2 linked regions of the Catenulispora sp. EB89 genome follow. The protein of the gene in region 1 interacts with the protein of each later gene in a pairwise test. Links are inferred from orthologs where the notes say so. Each region holds a gene or a part of one and is shown on either strand. Other genes may lie near its edges. The genes, in order: rlmN and ftsZ.

What was found.
Region 2: the proteins of rlmN (region 1) and ftsZ interact in binary tests that used the Escherichia coli proteins (3 or more experiments, as listed by UniProt). The link is inferred for Catenulispora sp. EB89 from one-to-one orthologs.

Annotation. Positions count from the first base shown.
Region 1 is NZ_JBGCCU010000004.1:482,987-493,167, forward strand. Bases 4,306-7,111 are described here. They hold rlmN (23S rRNA (adenine(2503)-C(2))-methyltransferase RlmN), read right to left. Parts: upstream 6,385-7,111; coding sequence 5,227-6,384; downstream 4,306-5,226. Other genes in these bases: ABH920_RS11790 (MFS transporter), read right to left, coding at 4,306-4,722; ABH920_RS11795 (VOC family protein), read right to left, coding at 4,742-5,164; ABH920_RS11805 (PadR family transcriptional regulator), read right to left, coding at 6,392-6,943. Outside these bases: ABH920_RS11770 (hypothetical protein), read left to right, coding at 1-670; ABH920_RS11775 (ABC transporter ATP-binding protein), read left to right, coding at 667-1,704; ABH920_RS11780 (ABC transporter permease subunit), read left to right, coding at 1,701-2,543; ABH920_RS11785 (NAD(P)-dependent oxidoreductase), read right to left, coding at 2,540-3,256; more of ABH920_RS11790, read right to left, coding at 3,289-4,305; ABH920_RS11810 (alpha/beta fold hydrolase), read left to right, coding at 7,215-8,006; ABH920_RS11815 (phosphatidate cytidylyltransferase), read right to left, coding at 8,087-9,235; frr (ribosome recycling factor), read right to left, coding at 9,391-9,948; pyrH (UMP kinase), read right to left, coding at 10,066-10,181.
Region 2 is NZ_JBGCCU010000015.1:170,902-181,183, reverse strand. The notes cover bases 2,293-5,199. They hold ftsZ (cell division protein FtsZ), read left to right. Parts: upstream 2,293-3,108; coding sequence 3,109-4,290; downstream 4,291-5,199. Other genes in these bases: ABH920_RS29265 (YggS family pyridoxal phosphate-dependent enzyme), read left to right, coding at 5,058-5,199; pgeF (peptidoglycan editing factor PgeF), read left to right, coding at 4,305-5,054; ABH920_RS29280 (cell division protein FtsQ/DivIB), read left to right, coding at 2,293-2,826. In the rest of the region: ABH920_RS29290 (hypothetical protein), read left to right, coding at 1-894; ABH920_RS29285 (hypothetical protein), read right to left, coding at 973-1,578; more of ABH920_RS29280, read left to right, coding at 2,035-2,292; more of ABH920_RS29265, read left to right, coding at 5,200-5,783; ABH920_RS29260 (cell division protein SepF), read left to right, coding at 5,935-6,546; ABH920_RS29255 (YggT family protein), read left to right, coding at 6,653-6,937; ABH920_RS29250 (DivIVA domain-containing protein), read left to right, coding at 6,994-8,085; ABH920_RS29245 (Lrp/AsnC family transcriptional regulator), read right to left, coding at 8,268-8,546; ABH920_RS29240 (rhomboid family intramembrane serine protease), read right to left, coding at 8,583-9,371; ABH920_RS29235 (NYN domain-containing protein), read left to right, coding at 9,539-10,282. UniProt on the Escherichia coli protein: Essential cell division protein that forms a contractile ring structure (Z ring) at the future cell division site. The regulation of the ring assembly controls the timing and the location of cell division.

The sequences.
Region 1 (10,181 bases):
GCTGCGCGCCGCGCCGCGCGCCGAGCACCTGCTCGTCGGCGGCATGGCGCTGGCCTCGGCCGCCGCCGCGTGGCCGTTCGCCGGGGCCCTGTACCCGGCGGTCGCGATCCCGGCGCTGCTCGCCCTGGCCGCCCTGATCCGCCACCATCTCGACGGCCTCGACGCCCGCCGCGACGCCCTCACCGCCGCCGGCGCCGACCCGGCCGACACGCTGGTGATCCAGGTCGCCGGTCCGCTCGGGGCGACGTGCGCGGGCACCGTGCTCGGGATCGGCGCCTCGGTCGCCGTCGGCCGGCCCCCGGCGCACGCGCTGCTCCCGCTCGCCGTCGGCCTCGTCGCCGCGCTTCTCATCCGGCGCGCGTGGCTCGGGGCGCCGGCGCTCGCCACCGGTTCGGTGGTCGCGCTGGTCACGGCCGCCCTGGTGCGGGTGTCGTCGTCCGCGTCCACCGCCGCGCCGTTGGCTGAAGCGCGCTCCCGGAGCGGCGCCGTCGTGCACCTCCCCCAAGCCACCGCCTCCGCCTGGAGCGCCGCGTGGCCGACCGCGCTCGCCGCGGTCCTCGCGCTGGCCGCGACGCAGCTCGTCATCGCGCGGCGGCAGCAGCTCCGCGGCCTGGCGCGCGCCCTGACCGCCGCGGCCATGCGCCGCATGATCGCGAGGAGCGGCGCATGATCCGGGCCGTCGGACTCACCAAGCGCTACGGCGACAAGGTCGCCGTGGACCACGCCGACTTCACCGTCGAGGCCGGGACCGTCACCGGCTTCCTCGGCCCGAACGGCGCCGGCAAGTCCACCACGATGCGCATGGTCCTGGGGCTGGACCGGCCGACCGACGGCACGGTCACGGTCGACGGCAAGCCGTACCGGAACCTTCCGGTGCCGCTGCGCGAGGTCGGTGCACTGCTGGACGCCAAGGCCGTGCACGGCGGCCGCACCGCCTACAACCACCTGGCGTGCCTGGCCAAGTCCAACGGCATCCCGCTGCGCCGGGTCGACGAGGTGATCGGCCTGGTCGGGCTGGAGCAGGTGGCGAAGAAGCGCTCGAAGAACTTCTCCCTGGGCATGGGCCAGCGCCTGGGCATCGCCGCGGCGCTGCTCGGCGACCCCGGCACGCTGCTGTTCGACGAGCCGGTCAACGGCCTGGACCCCGAGGGCATCCTGTGGGTCCGCAACCTGATGAAGTCGCTGGCCGCGCAGGGCCGCACGGTCTTCGTCTCCAGCCACCTGATGAGCGAGATGGCGCTGACCGCGGACCGGGTGATCGTCATCGGCCGCGGCGAGATCAAGGCCGACACCACGATGCGCGAGTTCATCGCGCAGAACGCGACCACGCATGTCCGCGTCCGCTCCCCGCACATCGGCAAGCTGCGCGAGCTGATGGTCGGGCAGGGCTGGCGCACCGAGGCCCTGCCGGACGACGACGGCGCGGTGGAGGTCTTCGACGTCGCCTCGGAGGCCGTCGGCGACCTGGCCGGCCAGAACGGCCTGTGGCTGCACGAGTTGGCGGTGGTCCAGCCGTCCCTGGAGGAGGCGTTCATGAGCATGACCGCGGACAGCGTCGAGTACCACGCCGGGGTGCCCGGCATGGAGCCCGGCCAGGTTCTGGGCCAGCCGGGAATGGGTCAATGGGGCGCGAGCCCGAACCAGGGTCAGGCTCAGGACCAGGTCCGGCCGCAGTCCGGCGACAGCGGGGAGGCCCGCCGATGACCGCCGCTCCCGCCACCGCGACCGGACCGGGGCCGGGGCGCGCCGTCGAGGGCCACGCCGGCTTCGGCAACGTGATCTCCAGCGAGTGGATGAAGATCCGCACGGTCCGCTCCACCTTCTGGACCCTGGTCGCCCTGTTCGCCGGCTCGGCGCTCATCACGCTGCTGATCTGCCTGGCCGCCGCGAACTCGTACGCCAAGGACCTGGCCGCCGGCAAGCCGGACTCGGCCGACATCGTCCTGGTCGGCCTGGCCTTCGTCGGCCAGATCGCGGCCTACGTCCTGGGCGTGATGACGATCAGCGCCGAGTACTCCACCGGCGGCATCCGCACCACGCTGACCGCGATGCCGCGGCGCACGGAGATCCTGGTGGCCAAGGCGATCCTGCTGGCCGCGTTGGTCTTCGTCATCGGCCTGGCCACCGCGTTCCTGTGCTTCTACCTGGGCAACATCCCGCTGAAGGCCAAGCACGTCGGCGTGGACATGTCCTATCCCGGCGCCACGCGCGCCATCTTCGGCAGCGCGCTGTACCTGGCCGGGCTGTCGGTGTTCGGGCTGGCGATGGGCTTCCTGCTGCGGCACACCGCTGGCGCCATCACCATCGGCCTGGCCCTGATCTTCATCATCGGCAACCTGGTGCAGCTCATCCCCGGCTCGGTCGGCCGCTGGCTGTTCAAGGTGATGCCGGGCAACGCCGGCGGGCAGGTGACCTCGTTCGGCGAGACGAACCGCCATCCGGACAAGGCGTTCGCGCCGTGGACCGGGTTCACGGTGTTCGCGATCGAGGTCGTGGTGCTGCTGATCGTCGGGGCGCTGCTGTTCGAGCGGCGGGACGCTTAGGCGCCTACCGCCAAGCCGTAGACGGCGGCCTGGCTGCGGTGCACCGTCGGCGTGTCGATCTGGTCCAGCACGGCGACGGCCAGGTCGGCGTAGGACAGGTGCACGGTGGCCTTGGGATCGAAGACGTCGTCCCCGAGGAGGTAGCGGCCGGTCGACCGGGTGTGGGACGCCAGGCCCGGCGGCGGGCTCAGGACCAGCCAGTCGACGCCGTCGGGCTGGTCGCGCCAGGCGTTCAGGCCGCGCAGCCGGGCCACGGCGAAGGGCCGCAGGAACTCGGGGAACGCCACGACGTCCTGGTACACACGCGAGACGTCGCTGGTCTTCAGCATCGCGAACAGGCCGATCTCGACCACGCGGCAGTCCCGGTCCGCGACCGCGCGGCTGAGGTTCTCGACGAGGTGCACGTAGTAGTCGTCGTCGAAGTCGTCGAACGACTCCGGTGGGGCCGTGAAGGGGGTCACGGCGTTCACCACCGCCGCGGCTTCGCCGGACACTCCGGAAATCACCGACTCGACACTGCCCGCGTCGGTGAGATCGCCGGCCACGACCGTGACATCGTCCCCCAGCTCGGCCAGCCCCGGATACCGGGCCGGATCCCGGACGACGCCGACCACGCGGTGCCCGCGGCGCAGCGCCTCGGCGACGATCGCCCGGCCAGCCCGGCCGCCGGCCCCGAAAACGATGATCGAGCTGTTCTTCCGGTCCATGGCCATGAGGCGGACGCTATCCCGGGCCGCCGGTCTCTTCAACGAAGCGCAGGCGGCGTCTGGACCAACTCGCGGGCGCCGACCCGGGGCGCGAGCAGCGCGGTCGCGCCGGCCGCCGCCGCCATGATCGCGAAGATCAGAATGTACATGCCCTGATTCCCGGGCCCGGCGTGGTGCAGCGCGTGGAACACCGCGCCGGTGCCGCCGGTCAGCGCGATGGCAGCCAGGCTGTCGCAGATCTGCATGGCCGAGGAGTTCGTGCCCTGACTCTCCTTCGGCGAGTACCGGAGCAGCAGCAGGTTCAGGGTCTGGTAGACCAGGCTCATCCCGAAGCCGCCGAGCACCATGCCGACCGCGACGATCACCGCCGGCGCCGGAAGCACCGCGGCCGAACCGGTCACGACGATCGACGCGATCGTCACCAGCGGCCCGAGCCGCACCATCGTCTCGCGCGAGAACGGCAGCTTCCCGCGGCTGGCGAGCTGCGCGGCGCCGGCCCAACTGGCCGCCTCGCCGACCAGGGTCAGGCCGGCGATCGTCGGCGACAGACCGCGGTCGGTCTCCAGCATCGTGGTGATGTAGTTCTCGGCCCCGAAGAAGGCGGCGCCGAGCACGCCGTGCATGACGATGACCGACGGCAGGCCGCGCGCGGCGCGCAACGTCCCGCGTGGCAACAGCTTGGGGACGCTCGGGACCAGCAGCGCGATCCCGCCGAGCGCCAGCACGATGCCGACCGGCGTGAAGTCCTGGCCCGAATACTGCAGCGCACCGGCGCCGACGGCGACGACGATCGCGAGCCGGACGCGTCGGCGAGGCGTGCCGCTCGCGCCGCTTTCCCCTGACGCCGCAACGGATCCGCTCATCCTCCGGAGCGGCGCGGCCGTCAGGGCCACCGGCAGCGGCACCAGCAGCGCCACGCCGAGGAAGACCCAGCGCCAGGACACGTCCTCGGTCAGGAACCCGGCCACCAGCGGACCGACGATCGACGGCATCACCCACAGCGCGGCCATCATCGCCAAGGCCGACGCGCGCAGGCTTTCCGGATAGCCGCGGCCGAGGATGACGTACAGCAACACCATCACCAGCCCGGCGCCGAAACCTTGCAACGCGCGCCCCGCGACCAGCTGCGCCATCGTGTCCGCGGACCCGGCGACGAGCAGCCCGATTCCGAAAACCGTTGTGCCGCCGAGGAAAGGCACCGCCGGCCCGGCCCGGTCCGCACGGACGCCGCTGACCACCATGCCGACCAGGCTGGCCGTGGTGAAGGCGGTGAAGCAGAGCGAGAGGTAGGCCGTGCCGTGGACCGCGCCGACGGCCACCGGCAGCGCCGTGAAGACGGCCAGACCTTCGAAGGCGGTCAGCAGGACCGAGGACGCCAGGCCGAGGGTGATGGCGAGATACCGAGGCGAGAACAGGGAATCCGGCTTCGCCGCTGAGAATCCGCTCCCGGCGGCCGCGGCTGAGGCGGACATCGTTCCAGCGTAGGGAAAATCAACCCTCTACGTCGGGTCCGTGCTCCCCGGGCGCCACGACCTCGATCTCGAAGCCGGCGGCGTCGGTGAGGTAGGCGGCGTAGTGGTCCGGTCCGCCGGCGTGCGGGTATTTCTCGGCGAACAGCGGCTGCCAGCCGTTTGCTTCTGCTGCCGCGTGGATGCGGTCGACCGTCGTACGGTCGGGCGCGTGTACCGCCAGATGGTTCAGGCCGGGACGCATCCGGTCGTAGGGCAGCCCCGGCCGGACCGCCGAGGACTGCTCGACCACCAGGTACGACTCGCCGATGCGCCAGCTGCGCCCGGCGGGCCAGTTCTGGTAGAGCGCCCAGCCGAGTTCGCCGAGGATCCAGTTCCAGGAGGGCTCGGCCGACGCCAAGTCCGCCACCCAGATCTCGACGTGGTGGAATCCGGACGGCGGCATCTGTGCTCCCAGCTCTCGGCGCTCCTCGGGTTCCGCGTGGCCCGCGTGGCCCGCGTGGTCCGCTACTTCACCGCCGCGGCGAGCTGACCACACGCTCCGTCGATGTCGCGGCCCCGGGTGTCGCGCACCGTGACCGGCACGCCCCACTCCTCCAGCCGGCGCACGAACTCGGCCTCGTCCTGCGGCCGGGAGGCGGTCCACTTCGAGCCCGGCGTCGGGTTCAGCGGGATCAGGTTCACGTGCACCAGCTTGTTGCGGAGCATGCGGCCCAGGCGGTCGGCGCGCCAGGCCTGGTCGTTGATGTCCTTGATGAGCGCGTACTCGATGGAGACCCGGCGCTTGGTGACCGAGGCGTAGCGCCAGGCGGCGTCGAGGACCTCGGAGATCTTCCAGCGGGTGTTCACCGGGACCAGGGTGTCGCGCAGCTCGTCGTCCGGGGCGTGCAGCGAGACGGCCAAGGTCACCGGGATGCGCTCGGCGGTCAGCTTCTCGATCGCCGGGACCAGACCGACCGTGGAGACGGTGATGTGCCGCGCGGACAGCCCGAGGCCGTCCGGCACCGGCTCGGTCAGCCGCCGCACGGCGCCGATCACGGCCTTGTAGTTGGCCAGCGGCTCGCCCATGCCCATGAACACGACGTTGGAGACCCGCCCCGGCCCGCCGGGCACCTCGCCGCGCGCCATCGTCCGGGCACCGGCCACCACCTGCTCGACGATCTCGCCGGTGGACATGTTCCGGGTCAGCCCGGCCTGGCCGGTGGCGCAGAACGGGCAGTTCATCCCGCAGCCGGCCTGCGAGGACACGCACATCGTGGTGCGGTCGCGGTAGCGCATCAGCACCGACTCGACGGTCGCGCCGTCGAAGAGCCGCCACAGCGTCTTGCGCGTGGTGCCGTTGTCGGCGGTCTGCTCCTGGATCGGCGTGAGCAGCTTCGGCGTGAGAATCCCGGCCAGCTCCTCGCGCTTGGCGGCCGGCACGTCGGTCCACTCGGCCGGATCGTCGGTGAGGTGGCCGAAATAGTGCTTGGAGACCTGCGCGGCGCGGAACCCCTGATGCCCCAGCTCGGTCAGCGCCTGCTTGCGCTCGGCCGAGGTGAGGTCGGCCAGGTGGCGCGGCGGCTTGGCCCGGCGCGGGGAGCTGAAGGTCAGCTCGCCGGGGCGCGGCGGCTTCGGCGCGATCTCGACGTCGACGGCGGGCGTTTCAGGAGCTTCAGCAGACATAGTGTTACTAGTTTCCCACGGCCGAGTGACCACTCTGCGCCTCGAGCTCCCCGATGGTGTTCCGCAGCCACTCGATCTCCGTGCGACTGGTCACACGCGCGATCTGCAGCACGCCGCGCCGGAAGGGGTCGCCGACGTCCTCGGCGCTGAGCGGACGGTCGCCCTCGTAGAAAAAGCTCGCGGGAGTGCTCAGGAACTCCAGACGGCGACGGAGGACGGCGGCCTGGGCTGCCGGGTCGTCGAGGTGGCGGAGGAACGCCAGGAGACAGAACCACTGGTTCTCGTCGGTGATGAAGATGTCATCGGGCTCACGCAGCATGAGCAGCAGCGTGCCGTGGCCGGCGGGGCTCAGCTCCAACATGTGCCGAGGCGCGGCGATCGACCCCGCCTCGAGGTTCTTGAGCACCAGGTCGGCCGCCACCAAGCGCTTGATCGCCGGGTAGAGCGTGCCGTCGGAGAGCGGTCGCACGTGGCCGGTGAGCGCGGCGAGACGCTTGCGCAGCTCGTAGCCGTACAAGCGGGACTCGAACAGGAAGCCAAGGATCGCGAACTCCAACACAGGTTGAGGATACCTCGACGCCGAGGTATGGTCCTCGCCATACCTCGACACCGAGGTATATCGGCACCGAGGTATATCGAATCGATGTACATCGGATCGAGATGCATCGACACCGAGGTATCTCGCTACCGAGGTACCGCGGTCACGATGCGCGCCTCGAATCGATGTACATCGGATCGAGATACCTCGCCGCCGAGGTATCTCGCTACCGAGGTACCTCGGTCACGATGCGCGCAAGCAGCGCGATGCACGCAAGCAGGAGGGGCAAGTCATGACACTGCACACCGCCGAAGTCCGCGCCGACGGCTCGGCCATCCACTGGACCGAACTGCCCGGCACCGAGCCGGCCCGCGTGTACATCCACGGCCTCGGAGGCAGCTCGGCCCACTGCTTCGCCGAGGTCGCCACGAGCGACGGCCTGCGCGGCCGGCGCTCCCTGCTCCTGGACCTGCTCGGCTTCGGCGCCAGCGACCGGCCCGCCGACGCCGGCTACACCATCGAAGACCACGCGGACTGGGTCGCGACCGCGCTAAGGACCGCCGGCGTATCCGGCGCGCAGATAGTCGCGCACAGCATGGGCGGCTCCATAGCGACAGTTCTCGCGCTCAGACACCCCGACGTAGTGACGAGCCTGGTCCTGATCGACTCGAACCTCGACCCGGCTCCGGAGATCCCGCGCTCCGGCTCCTCGCAGATCGCGCGTTATGGCGAGACCGTGTTCCTGCGCGGAGGCGGCTATGAGGAGACTCTGGCTCGTGTGAACCCGGGGTGGCGCGGGACGATGCGGATGGCCGGTCCCGTGGCTCTCTATCGGAGCGCGGCCAGCCTGGCGCGGTTCGAGGGGCGCGCAATTCTGAAGACGCTCGACATCCCGCGGACCTACCTCTACCCAGCCGCCGACGGCCCTCTGGAGGGCGCTGACGCACTGATCGACGCAGGGGTCCGGGTCGTGGCGCTGCCGGATTGCGGGCACAACATCACCCTGGACAATCCGACCGGCTTCGTCGAAGCGGTTCTCGCCTCCGAGGCGGCTACTGCGAACTCCTGGGTAGACGCTGCTTAACGGAATCAAGCTCTAATAACGAAGAGCCCTGCGAGATTTCCCTGTAGGGATTTCTCGCAGGGCTCCTGCTCTATAGGGCGCTACTTCCACCCGAGGAAGAGGCTCAGCAACAGCCACGCCACCGGTGCCGTCGCGAGCATCGAGTCCAGCCGGTCCATGATCCCGCCGTGGCCGGGCAGCAGGTTCCCCATGTCCTTGATCCCGAGGTCCCGCTTGATCACCGACTCGACCAGGTCGCCGAGCGTCGCCGAGGCCACTCCCGCGACGCCGAGCAGCACGCCCTGCCAGATCTTGCCGTCCAGCATCTGCGAGATGCCCACGGCGCCGACGGCGGCGGTCACGATCAGCGAGCCGACCAGGCCCTCCCAGGTCTTCCCGGGGGAGATCTTCGGGGCCAGCTTGTGCTTTCCGAAGAAGGCGCCGGTGGCGTAGCCGCCGGTGTCGTTGGCGATCGGCAGGGTCAGGAACAGGATCACGCGCTTGTAGCCGTTGTCCTGGGCCAGCATCAGCACCGCGAACGAGGCCAGCATCGGGACGTAGACCAGGGTGAACAGGCCGGCCGTGGCGTCGCGCAGGAAACCGTCCGCGCCCTCGGCCATCCGCCAGACCAGCACCGCCAGCGAGGTCATCGCCAGCACCGCGACCATCGCGGTCGGGCCGCCGAACCAGGAGCCGGCGATCATGCCGAGCCCGCCGGCGGCGATCGGGGGCCAGGGGACCTGGACGTCCCGGGTGGCCATCGCCCGCGCGAGTTCGCGGACTCCTATGACCACCGCGATCGCGACCACGACGGCGAAGGCGCCGCGCAGGAAGAGCGTGCCCAGCAGCACCGCGGCCAGGCCCACGCCGACGCCGATGGCGGCCGGCAGGTTGCGCCCCGCACGGCCCGGGGACTTGCCGGGGGCGTCGCCCGCGCTTCCGGGGTTGCCGCCCGCGCCGCGCGCACCGGCGCCGGAGCGTCCGCCACCGCCGCCGTTTCCGCCGCCGCCCGCGCCGTCGTCGGGACCGCCCGGACCGCCGGGGCCGCCCGAACCGCCAGGACCACCTCGGCCACCGGGTCCGCCCGAACCGCCGGGCCCACTCGGACCGCCGTAACCGCCCGGACCCGGACCAGGACCGCCAGGACCGCCGCGGCCCCGCGAGCCCGCGCCAGGACGCCCGGCACCGCCGCCGCCCGGCCCCTCGCCGGGGGCCTGCGCCTCACCGCGCCTGGTCTGCGTGGATGCCATGCGCCCGCACCATCCCCTACTCGCCCCTCGTGAACTCCGCCGTCCCTCTCCCGTGAACTAGGTGAGAAAAAACGCGACGGACCGGCAGCGATCATAGCCGCCGGTCCACGGTGGACGTCGGATAGCCTGCCCGGCCGGTGCGAGCCCCGAAGGGCTCAGACCTCCAGCAGCTCGGATTCCTTGTGCTTGAGCAACTCGTCGATCTTCCCGGTGTGCTTCTGGGTCAGGTCGTCCAGCTGCTTCTCGGCGCGGCGCACGTCGTCCTCGCCGGCGTCGCCGTCCTTGGCCAGCTTGTCCAGGGTCTCCTTGGCGTGCCGGCGGATGTTGCGCAGCGAGATCTTGGCGTCCTCGCCCTTGCTCTTGGCGACCTTGATGTACTCCTTGCGGCGCTCCTCGGTCAGCTGCGGGAACACCACCCGGATCACCACGCCGTCCGAGGACGGGTTCACGCCCAGGTCGCTGTCGCGGATCGACCGCTCGATCGCGCCGAGCGCCGTCTTGTCGTACGGCGAGATGACCACCATGCGCGCGTCCTGGACCTGGAAGGAGGCCATCTGGCTCAGCGGCGTGGGAGTGCCGTAGTAGTCGGCGGTCAGCTTGTTGAACATCGCCGGGTTGGCGCGGCCGGTACGGACCCCCGACAGATCCTCCTTGGCGACCTCGACGGCCTTGTCCATCTTCTCCTCGGCCTCGAGGAGGGTCTCATCGATCACTTGGGGGCTCCCTAGAAGTCTTCGCGCTCTGCTGTGTCCACTACAAAGCTCAAGCGCAGCTTAGTGCGTTCGCGGTCGGCCGCACTGAAACAGTGCGCGCTCGCCTTGATGCGCCGGTTAGTGCGCCGGGCCGATGACGGTGCCGAGCTTCTCGCCGCGGATGGCGCGCGCGATGTTGCCGGGCTGCAGGCCGAACACCACGATCGGCATGCCGTTGTCACGGCACAGGGACA
Region 2 (10,282 bases), on another replicon or contig:
GCCGGCGATCTGCCCACCGCCGAGCAGGAGTTCGCCGCGCTGCCCGAACCCGAGGGCGAGGACCGCAAGGAGCTCGGGCTGCTGCGCGAGAAGGTGCGCGCGATGCTGGTCCGGGCGGCTGCGGCCGCGACCGTGTCGGCCGGTGCCGGCGGCAGCGACGGCGCTGGCGGCAGCGACGGCGGCGGGCTCGGGCCGAAGGACCTGCGCGGCTGGCAGTTCGCGCTCACCGGCGGCGTCCTGCTGACCGTCTCGCCCTACGGCTACGACGCCGGCATGACCGGCCGCTGGGCCATGGTCGGCGACTCCTACCAGGCCTGCGCCGAGGCGCTGCGCCGGCTCGGCGTGGTGCTGGCGGCGCGGGGCCTGAAGCCGCAGACCGTCTCGCTGCTGCCGGACCGGGACAGCGAGATCATCGGCCTGGCCGCGGCCCGGTACTTCGACCTGCCGGCCGTGCCGTTCGAGCCGGACCGCACCGACACCCTGGTCGTCGCCTACGACCTCAACGCCGCTGAGCCGCAGATCCTGGCCGCGCTGCGGGAGCGCGAGCCGGGCCAGATCCTGTTCGAGCGCGCCACCGACTGGACCGATCCGCCGCTGGCCGCCGCCGACGTGATCGGCTTCCTGCGCCAGGCGGTGCGCGAGCCGTGGGGGTCCGCCTTCCGCATGGTCGACGGCGAGGTGGTCGAGACCGAGCCCGACGCGCGGCCGGCCGAGGAGATCGCCGCCGAACTGGCCGGCACGGAGCCGGTCGACGACGCCGGCGACGGGCAGACGCCGCCGGATCCGGACGCGGTGCTGGAGGCGTTCGTCTCAGCGGTCGGCGACAGCTGGCTGAGCGCGCGCCGGGAGTACGTCGGCTCGCCGGGGCCGGTGCCGAGCTCGCGGTTCCTCTGATCCGGCCGCACTGATCCCGGACAGCGAGAAGCCCGGCCACTCCTCGCCTCAGGTGGCCGGGCGGTCCGAGGGTTCCGGTCAGCTCTTCTTGGAGCTGCTGGAACTGGACGGGTGCTTCGTCGACGAGCTGCTGGCGGCGGGCGTCGACGTCGCGCTGACGGTCTCGGCGAACGCGCTCGAGTACGCGCTCTCCGGCCCCTCCCGGTCCTGCGGATGCAGGATGCGCAGGTTGTAGGACCCGGCCGTCTCCATCTTCACCGGGAAGGAGAACTTGTTGCTCTTGTCGGTGAAAGCCGTGTAGGCCAGCGTGCTCCAGGCCGGGGAGGCGTTCGCCGAGGTCGGTGTCTGCTGCCGCTGCAGCCGGATCTTCGTGCCCGGCTTCGCGCCCTTGACCTCGCCGGAGACCGTGAACACGGTGTCGTCGGCGGGCTTGCCGTTGTCGGACTTCGCGGTGATCGTGATGGTCGCCGCCGAAGAAGAACCCGAAGGGCTGGGTGTGGCGGCCGGCGCGGCCGCCGGAACCGGCGCCGGCATGGCAGCGGCGGCGACCGGCCCGGAGTTCGCCGAGCCCGCCGAGTCCGCCGACGAGCCGAGGGTCGAGACCGCGACGCCGCCGAGCGCCAGGGCGCCGACGGCCGCGGTCACCACGGCCCCCTGCTTCTTCTGCTTGGAGGTGAGTGCCATGGCTCGATCTCACGCCCGCCGATCCCGGGCCGCACGCGGCGCGGTCCGAATGGGGGATCGCGCCGCGGGCTCGGATGTCAGGCGGTTGTGATCGACCGTCAGTTCTCTTTCCGGAATGTTTCCGGCAGGGCCTCGATCTCCACGACCGCCTGGTCCGGGTCGGCCCCGAACGCGGTCCGGTCGCCGTCGTACCCGAAGGCGTCCAGACGTTCGACTGGCGGTGCACCGTGTCGCCGATCCGCACTCCCGGCACCCGAATATCCGTTCTTCCGGCGGGTGGTACAAAACTGATGAACCACCGCAACTACGGACGAATACTAATGAACAAGAAATCCGCCGAGAATCCCAAAACCCTTCGTTTCCATCCGGACGGGATCCAGAACCAGCGGACCCAGTTCTACTAAAAGGTGGCCACGCTGACCGAAGCCATGGTCCCCATCTGCGAAACTGGAGCCCATGAACGCCACCGAAGCCGGCCACCCGCGGGTCAGCAGGGTATTGGTCGAGCGCTACCTCGACCGGCTGCGGCGCCGGCGCCGGTGGCGGCGGCTCTCGGTGACGATCACCGTCTTCCTCGCGCTGCTGACCCTGACCGGGTACTCGATCCTGTGGCACACCAAGGTCTTCGACGTCCGGTCCACGTCCGTCTCCGGCGTCAAAGTGCTGACCAGACAACAGATCCTGGCCGCCGCCGCGATCCCCGCGCACACCCCGGTCGCCTCGGTGGACACCTCGGCGGTCAAGGCGCGGCTGATGGCGCTCCCGCGGGTGAAGGACGCGTGGGTGGAGCGCTCGCTGCCGCACACGATCGACATCAACGTCGTGGAGCGGACCCCGGCCGCGGCGTTGCCGCAGGCCGACGGATCCTTCCAGATCGTGGACGCGGACGGCGTGGCCTTCGACACAGCCGCCACCGCCTCGGCGATCCCGGCGCACATCCCGGTCATCCACCTGGAGCAGTTCGCCGATCCGGCGGTGAAGGACCGCGCGAGCACCGTGGCCGGGGCGCTCGCGGCTCTGCGGGCCCTGCCGGCCCCGGTGCGCTCCCGGGTGCTCACCGTCTCGGCGACCGGGCCTTACGCCATCACCGTGACGTTGAGTCCGTCCAAGGCCAAACAGAAATCGGTGACGGTTCTGTGGGGCGGACCGGACCAGCCGGATCTCAAGGCACGGATACTGGCCGCGCTGATCGGGAATGGCGCGGCGCACTATGACGTGAGTGCTCCGGCGGCTCCGGCGTATTCGTGAGCGTTCGAATCCCGGCCCGCCGATCGGCTAAGATCTGGCGGGCTATCGAACAACATACGTATTCCCCTCATCGGATCCACACGGATCAGGCGGGGTCGTCGGACAACGCTGAGAAGTAAAACCTGCCGACAGTTTCGGCGTGTTCGTTGAACCTCACAGGTCGCGGGACCTAATGTCCTGTAAAGACTTCACAGTCGCACGACCCCGCCGTGTCCCCGGCCGGTGTGGGCGGGACTAAGGTGATCAACAAGATTACCGGATACCACGGAGAGGCCGTCGGACGTGGCAGCACCGCAGAATTACCTGGCCGTCATCAAGGTCGCCGGCATCGGCGGCGGCGGCGTGAACGCCATCAACCGGATGATCGAGGTCGGTCTGAAGGGCGTCGAGTTCATCGCCGTCAACACCGACGCCCAGGCTCTGCTGATGAGTGACGCCGACGTCAAGCTGGACGTCGGCCGCGAGCTCACCCGCGGACTCGGTGCCGGCGCCAACCCCGATGTGGGCCGCAAGGCGGCCGAGGACCACGCCGAGGAGATCGAGGAGGTCCTCAAGGGCGCGGACATGGTGTTCGTCACCGCCGGCGAGGGCGGCGGCACGGGCACCGGCGGGGCCCCGGTGGTGGCCCGGATCGCCCGCGAGCTCGGCGCGCTGACCATCGGTGTGGTGACCCGGCCGTTCACCTTCGAGGGCCGGCGCCGGGCGAACCAGGCCGAGGACGGCATCGCGGCGCTGCGCGAGGAAGTCGACACCCTGATCGTCATCCCCAATGACCGGCTGCTGTCCATCTCGGACAAGAACGTCTCGGTGCTGGACGCGTTCAAGGCCGCCGACCAGGTGCTGCTCTCCGGTGTCCAGGGCATCACCGACCTGATCACCACCCCGGGCCTGATCAACCTGGACTTCGCCGACGTGAAGTCGGTGATGAGCGAGGCCGGCTCGGCGCTGATGGGCATCGGCTCGGCCCGCGGCGACGACCGCGCGGTGGCCGCGGCCGAGATGGCGATCTCCTCGCCGCTGCTGGAGGCCTCCATCGACGGCGCCCGCGGCGTGCTGCTGAGCATCTCCGGCGGCTCCGACCTCGGCCTGTTCGAGATCAACGAGGCGGCGCAGCTGGTCAGCGAGGCCGCGCACCCCGAGGCGAACATCATCTTCGGCGCGGTCATCGACGACGGCCTGGGCGACGAGGTCCGGGTCACGGTCATCGCGGCCGGCTTCGACGGCGGCGAGCCGGCCAAGCGCCGCAGCACCGGGCACGCCGCGGCGAACTCCCCGTTCCGGGACGAGACCAGCGTCCGCGACGGCATGCGCGAGCAGGTGCTGGGCACGCTGCCCAAGCCGACGGACAACATCCCGCTCCCGGCGCACGACCCGATGGCCGACACGCAGAACGTCCCGGTCATCCCGGTGCAGCCGGCGCCGTCGGCGGCCGACGAGCTCGACATCCCCGACTTCCTGAAGTAGGAGCGGGTTCTTCCGTGGCGATATGGCAGCACACCGGTCCGGAGGGTGAGGGCGGCACGGCCCGCTTCGCCTTCTCCGACCGCTGGGGCGGGGTCTCCAAGGCCCCTTACACCGCGACCAACCTCGGCGGGCACGTCGGCGACGACCCCGAGGCGGTCGCCGCCAACCGTTCCCTGGTGGCCTTCGAGCTGGGGTTCACCGACCCCGGGAACGTCGTGTACATGAACCAGATCCACGGCGCGGACGTGGCCTACGCCGCCGCGCAGTGGCAGGGCCGGGCCCCGGACGTGGACGCGCTGGTCACCGACCGCCGGCACCTGGCGCTGGCGGTGCTGGTCGCGGACTGCGTGCCGGTGCTGCTGGCCGACGCCCAGGCCGGGGTGGTCGCCGGGGCGCACGCCGGGCGTCCGGGGATGAAGGCCGGGGTGGTCCCGGCCGCGATCGAGCGCATGGTCTCCCTCGGCGCCGTGCCGGAGCGGATCATCGCGGTCACCGGGCCCTCGGTGTGCGGGCTCTGCTACGAGGTGCCCGAACGGATGCGCGCGGACGTGGCCGAGAAGGTGCCGGCCAGCTACACGGTGACCCGGCAGGGGACGCCGGGCCTGGACGTCGCCGAGGGCGTGTGGGCGCAGCTGGAGGCGGCCGGGATCGACCTGAAGACGTCGGTGCGGCTGCGGGTGTGCACGCAGGAGTCCGAGGACTATTACTCCTTCCGCGGCGAGGGCACGACCGGCCGGTTCGCCGGGTTCGTCTGGCTGGACTGAACGATGCCCGACCGTGAAACGGAGATTTCCGAACGACGAGTACAGATCGCCGAGAATCTGGCCGCGGTGCGCGAGGACATCGCCGCCGCGGCCCGCAAGGCGAACCGCGACCCTTCCGAGGTTTCCCTGATCGCGGTGACCAAGACCTACCCGGCCTCCGACGTCCGGATCCTGGCCGGACTCGGGGTCCTGGACGTCGGCGAGAACCGGGACCAGGAAGCCGCGCCGAAGGCCCGGGAGACCGCGGGCCTGGGTCTGCGGTGGCACTTCATCGGCCAGCTGCAGACCAACAAGGCCGCCTCAGTGGCCGAGTACGCCTCCTTCGTGCACTCGGTGGACCGCCTCCGGCTGGTCGGCGCGCTGTCCAAGGGAGCTGTCCGGTATGACAAAGGATTGACATGTTTGGTGCAGGTCGACCTGGGTAACGCAGAGCCCATGGATGACAACGCGGCTCGGGGCGGAGTGGTTCCCGCACAGGTGCCGGAACTGGCTGACGCGATCGCCGCGGCGCCCGGTTTGAGGCTCGGGGGACTGATGGCTGTGGCACCTCTGGGAGCCGAGCCGGGACCGGCCTTCGAGCGGTTGTCCTTGCTGGCTATGCGGTTGCGGTCGACACACCCTTCGGCCACCATGATCTCGGCGGGGATGAGTGGGGATCTGGGCGAAGCGGTGGCGGCGGGCGCGACACACGTCCGCATCGGCAGCGCGATACTCGGTATCAGACGGTGATTCCGGTAACGTCGCATCTATCGAACATCGGATACGACGACCGCACGTCTGCGCCACACATCATCGACCGCGATCGGGAAACCTGCGCGGCACCTTTTTTCGTTGACAGTTGCAAGACAGCCGTAACAGGCCCAGTCCGGAGGCGAACACCATGGCCGGCATGATGCGCAGAGCAGCGGTCTACCTCGGGCTCACTGACGAACAGCGGTTCGAGGACGAGCGGTACTACGACGACTACGAGGACGAGTACGAGACGGAGCCCGCCGAGCCCGCGGCGGCCCCGGACACCGCGCACCGCGAGCCGGAAGCGGCTAGCGGCGGCGCGCTCGTCGTCGCGCAGAACGACCGCCGCGCTTTCGCGGCGCCTTCCAATGTCACGGTGATGCCGGACCGCTCCGAGCGGTCCTCGCGAGCCGACCGAGCCGAGAGAGGTGGACCGGTGATGTACAGCGTCCCGACGGACCGGTCGGCGGACCGCGAATCGTCCTACCGCATCACGACGCTGCATCCGCGCACCTACAACGAGGCGCGCACGATCGGCGAGCACTTCCGGGAGGGCGTCCCGGTGATCATGAACCTGACCGAGATGGAGGACGCCGACGCCAAGCGCCTGGTGGACTTCGCGGCCGGGCTGATCTTCGGCCTGCGCGGGAACATGGAGCGGGTGACGCAGAAGGTGTTCCTGCTGTCGCCTGCTAATGTCGATGTGACGGCCGAGGACAAGGCCCGGATCGCCGAGGGCGGCTTCTTCAACCAGAGCTGACGCCGCCGGCCTTTGGCGGTCAGACTTCGGGTCCGGCGGCGTCCCGTGGCGGTGAGATGAACCGCACGCGGCGGGGCGCCGGCGTAGGTGGGAAGGGGAGTGCGCTATGAGCGTTGTGGGGGCGTTGCTCCTGTGGGTGCTCTACCTCTTCGCGCTGTGCTTGATCATCCGCCTGATCATCGGCTGGGTTTTGGTATTCGCCCGGTCATGGGAGCCGCGTGGTGTCATGCTGGTCGTCGTGGAGACGGCGTACACGGTCACAGATCCCCCTCTGAAGCTGTTGCGGCGGTACATCCCGCCGTTGCGGCTCGGCGGGATGGGGTTTGACGTGGCGTTCATGATCCTCGTGATCATCGTCTTACTGCTGATCCGGGTCGCGGCTACGCTGTGACCGGGTAATGTCTGTGCGAATGCCGACGACCACGCCACGCCTGAGGTGAATGAAAGATGCCGTTGACTCCCGAGGACGTCCACAACAAGCAGTTCACGACCGTACGCCTGCGTGAGGGCTACGACGAGGAAGAGGTGGACGCCTTCCTCGACGAGGTCGAGGCCGAGCTGACCCGCTTGATCCGCGAGAACGAGGAGCTGCGGGCCAAGCTGGCCGCCGCCACCCGTGCCGCGGCCAGCGCCGCCGCCGCGCCCGTGCCGATGCGGCGGGAGCCGACCCCGATACCCGCGCCCGCGCCTCCGCAGCCGGCGCTTCCGGCTCCGCTGCCCGCGCCCCTGCCGGTGCCGCAGGCCCCGCAGTTCCAGGCCCCCGGCGGCGACTCCGCGGCCCGCGTCCTGGCCCTGGCCCAGCAGACCGCCGACCAGGCGATCGCCGAGGCCCGCAACGAGGCCAACAAGATCGTCGGCGAGGCCCGCGGCCGGGCCGACGGCCTGGAGCGCGAGGCGCGCGGCAAGGCCGACGCCCTGGAGCGGGACGCGCAGGAGAAGCACCGCGTCGCGATGGGCTCGCTGGAGACCGCCCGCGCGGCCCTGGAGCGCAAGGTCGACGACCTGCGCGCCTTCGAGCGCGAGTACCGGCAGCGGCTCAAGTCGTACCTGGACGGCCAGATGCGCCAGCTGGAGGCCTCCGGCGGCGACGACAACATCGCCTCCAACATGGGCTCCTCGATGGGCGGCCGTCCGCAGCTGAGCTCCACCGGCCTGTCGGCCCCGCCGCCGGCCCCCTCGGCGCCGCCGATGCCGATGCAGGCCTCGCTGCCCCCGGGCATGCCGCCGGCGCCGTCGCCGGTCGGCGCGGGTCTGAACGGTGGCACGGGCTCGTTCCAGAGCGGCTCGACCGGCTCCTTCCAGGGCGGCTCGACCGGCTCCTTCCAGAGCCAGGGCAACAACGGCACCAACGCCGCGGCGCTGACGCAGACCATGGCGCCGATCCGCCCGCAGATGCCGGCCCCGATGCCGCCGCAGTCGATGGGCGGCGGGCAGCAGCCGCCGTTCATGGGCCAGGGCAACGGTCTGGGCCAGCCCTCGGTGCCCTCGCAGCCCTCCCCGATGCGCGGCTTCCTCATCGACGAGGACCCCGACGCCTGACGGCCTGATCGCAGGCCGCCCGGGCCCACCGGGTGTACCACCCGCACTCACACAATGACGTGGCGTCACAAGCCCCGCCTCCCGATGGGGAGGCGGGGCTCGGCGTTTGCCGGGAGTTGGCTCAGCGTTGGTAGGGAGTTTCCCTTAGGGGTCGCCTCCGGCGTGGCTCGGGCCAGGCTGGCTCAGTCCAGGCCGAGCGAGAACGCCGCCTCCAGGTCCATGGCGCTGTAGGTCCGGAACGACACGTGCGTGACCGTGTGGCTGACCCCGGCCACCTTGTTCACGCCGCCCGGGATCACGTCGGCGAGCTGTTCGTGCTCGCGCACCCGGACCATGGCGATCAGGTCGTACTCGCCGGTGACCGAGTACACCTCGCTGACGCCCGGCAGCTGGGAGATCTTCTCGGCGACCTCGGGGATGGCGTCCACGTCGGACTTGATGAGGACGATGGCAGTGATCACAGCGGCTCCTTCTGGCGGGACTCTCCCGGGACTCCTTTAGCGATGGTATTGGCCGTAGGGATCCTCCGGGTCGGCAGAGCGGTAGTCCGGCGCCAGAGGGGGCGGCGCGGGAGGGGTGTCGGCGGCGGGGAGATGCGCTGGGTCGCTGGGTCCTCGGCCGATGACCAGTGCCACATACAGCAGACCCAGGACGAAGCCCGAGACGTGGGCGAAGTAGGCGACGTCCGTGGAGCCGGCCACTCCGATCGTCTGCTGGAACTCCGGCAGTTGCATCACGAACCAGAACCCCAGGACGAGCCATGCCGGTACCCGTATAGGCAGGAACCACAGGAACGGCACCAGGAGTGTCACCTTTGCCTGGGGGAACAGGTATACGTACGCCCCCAATACCGCCGCGATCGCTCCCGAGGCTCCGACCAGCGGCCCGGTGGCCGTCGGGTTCGCCCAGGCGAAGGCGTACGTGCTCGCCGCGCCGCCGATGACATAGAACGCCAGGAAGTGGAAGCGCCCCAGAACGTCTTCGACGTTGTTCCCGAAGATGTACAGGAAGAGCATGTTCCCCAGAAGGTGGATCCAGCCGGCGTGCACGAACATGGCGGTGAACACCGGCCAGACCGGATTCCCGTGGCCGTTCAGCAGCTGCGCCGGGATCGCGCCGTAGTGGTACAGGTATGCGTTCTCCCTGGCCTTTCGTGCCGCGTCCGGGTTCATGCCGGCGAACGCGATCGGCCCGGAAAGGAACACCACGACGTTCGCGATGATCAGACCGTAGGTGACGAAGGGCGCCCGGGACACCGGGTTCTTGTCGTGAATGGGGATCACCACTGTTGCATCATGGCCCATCACCGTGCGCGCGGGAGATCCGAAACGCGGCGCGCAGGGCCTACCTTTAAGGGAGAGCTTGGTGTGGACGCATAAGCGCGGCCGATAAGGTCGGCGGATCAGGAACGATGTCCGGAGGACTCTCCGGCTAGGCGAGGGAGTGGGGCGACGTGAGCTCACCGGAGGGCGAACGTCTCACGATCACACTGCCGGACTCGGTCCGGCAGCGGGTCGTGGAGATCGCCTCCGAGGCGCTGGGCAAGCTCCCGGCCGCCGACGTGCCGGCCCCGCTGCGTCCGTTCGCCAAGTTCGCCCCCGCCAAACGCGCCAAAGCCGCGGCGATCCCCATGGCCGCGGCTCTGGAGGGCGACGGAGTGTTCCGCGCCCGGGTCGCCGAACGGGTGCGCGAAAGCTCTCCTGACCTGTCCGACTCCCTGTACGCCGGGGTGGTACCGGCCGCCGCGGACCCGCACGAGGTCGCGGCGGTTGCTTATGTGCTGCGTCCGCACGGCTGGACCGGGATCGTTAAGGACGCTCTGGAGGCGGTTACCCAGGGGGCGCGGTTAGCCGCTGGAGAGGCTGCCGAGAACGAAGTCGCGCGGCTCTCTGCAGAACTCGCAGAGGTGCAGGAGACGGCGCGCTTGGCGGCGGACGGACTGAGAGCCGCTCAGGAGGAGGCCCGCCGCGAGGGCGACCAGTTGCGCCGCAAGGTGCGGCAGCTGGAAGCCGACATGCGGCGCGCTCAGGCGGCCGCGCGGGCTGCGGAGACAGTGCTGGAAGCCGAACGCGCCTCCGCGGCTTCTGCCGCGTCGGCCTCAGAGGCCGAACTAAGGCGCCTGCGGACGCGTCTGACGGCCGCGGAGTCCGCGTTGGACACAGCGCGGCGTTCGGCCCGTTCAGGGCGCTCTGAAGGG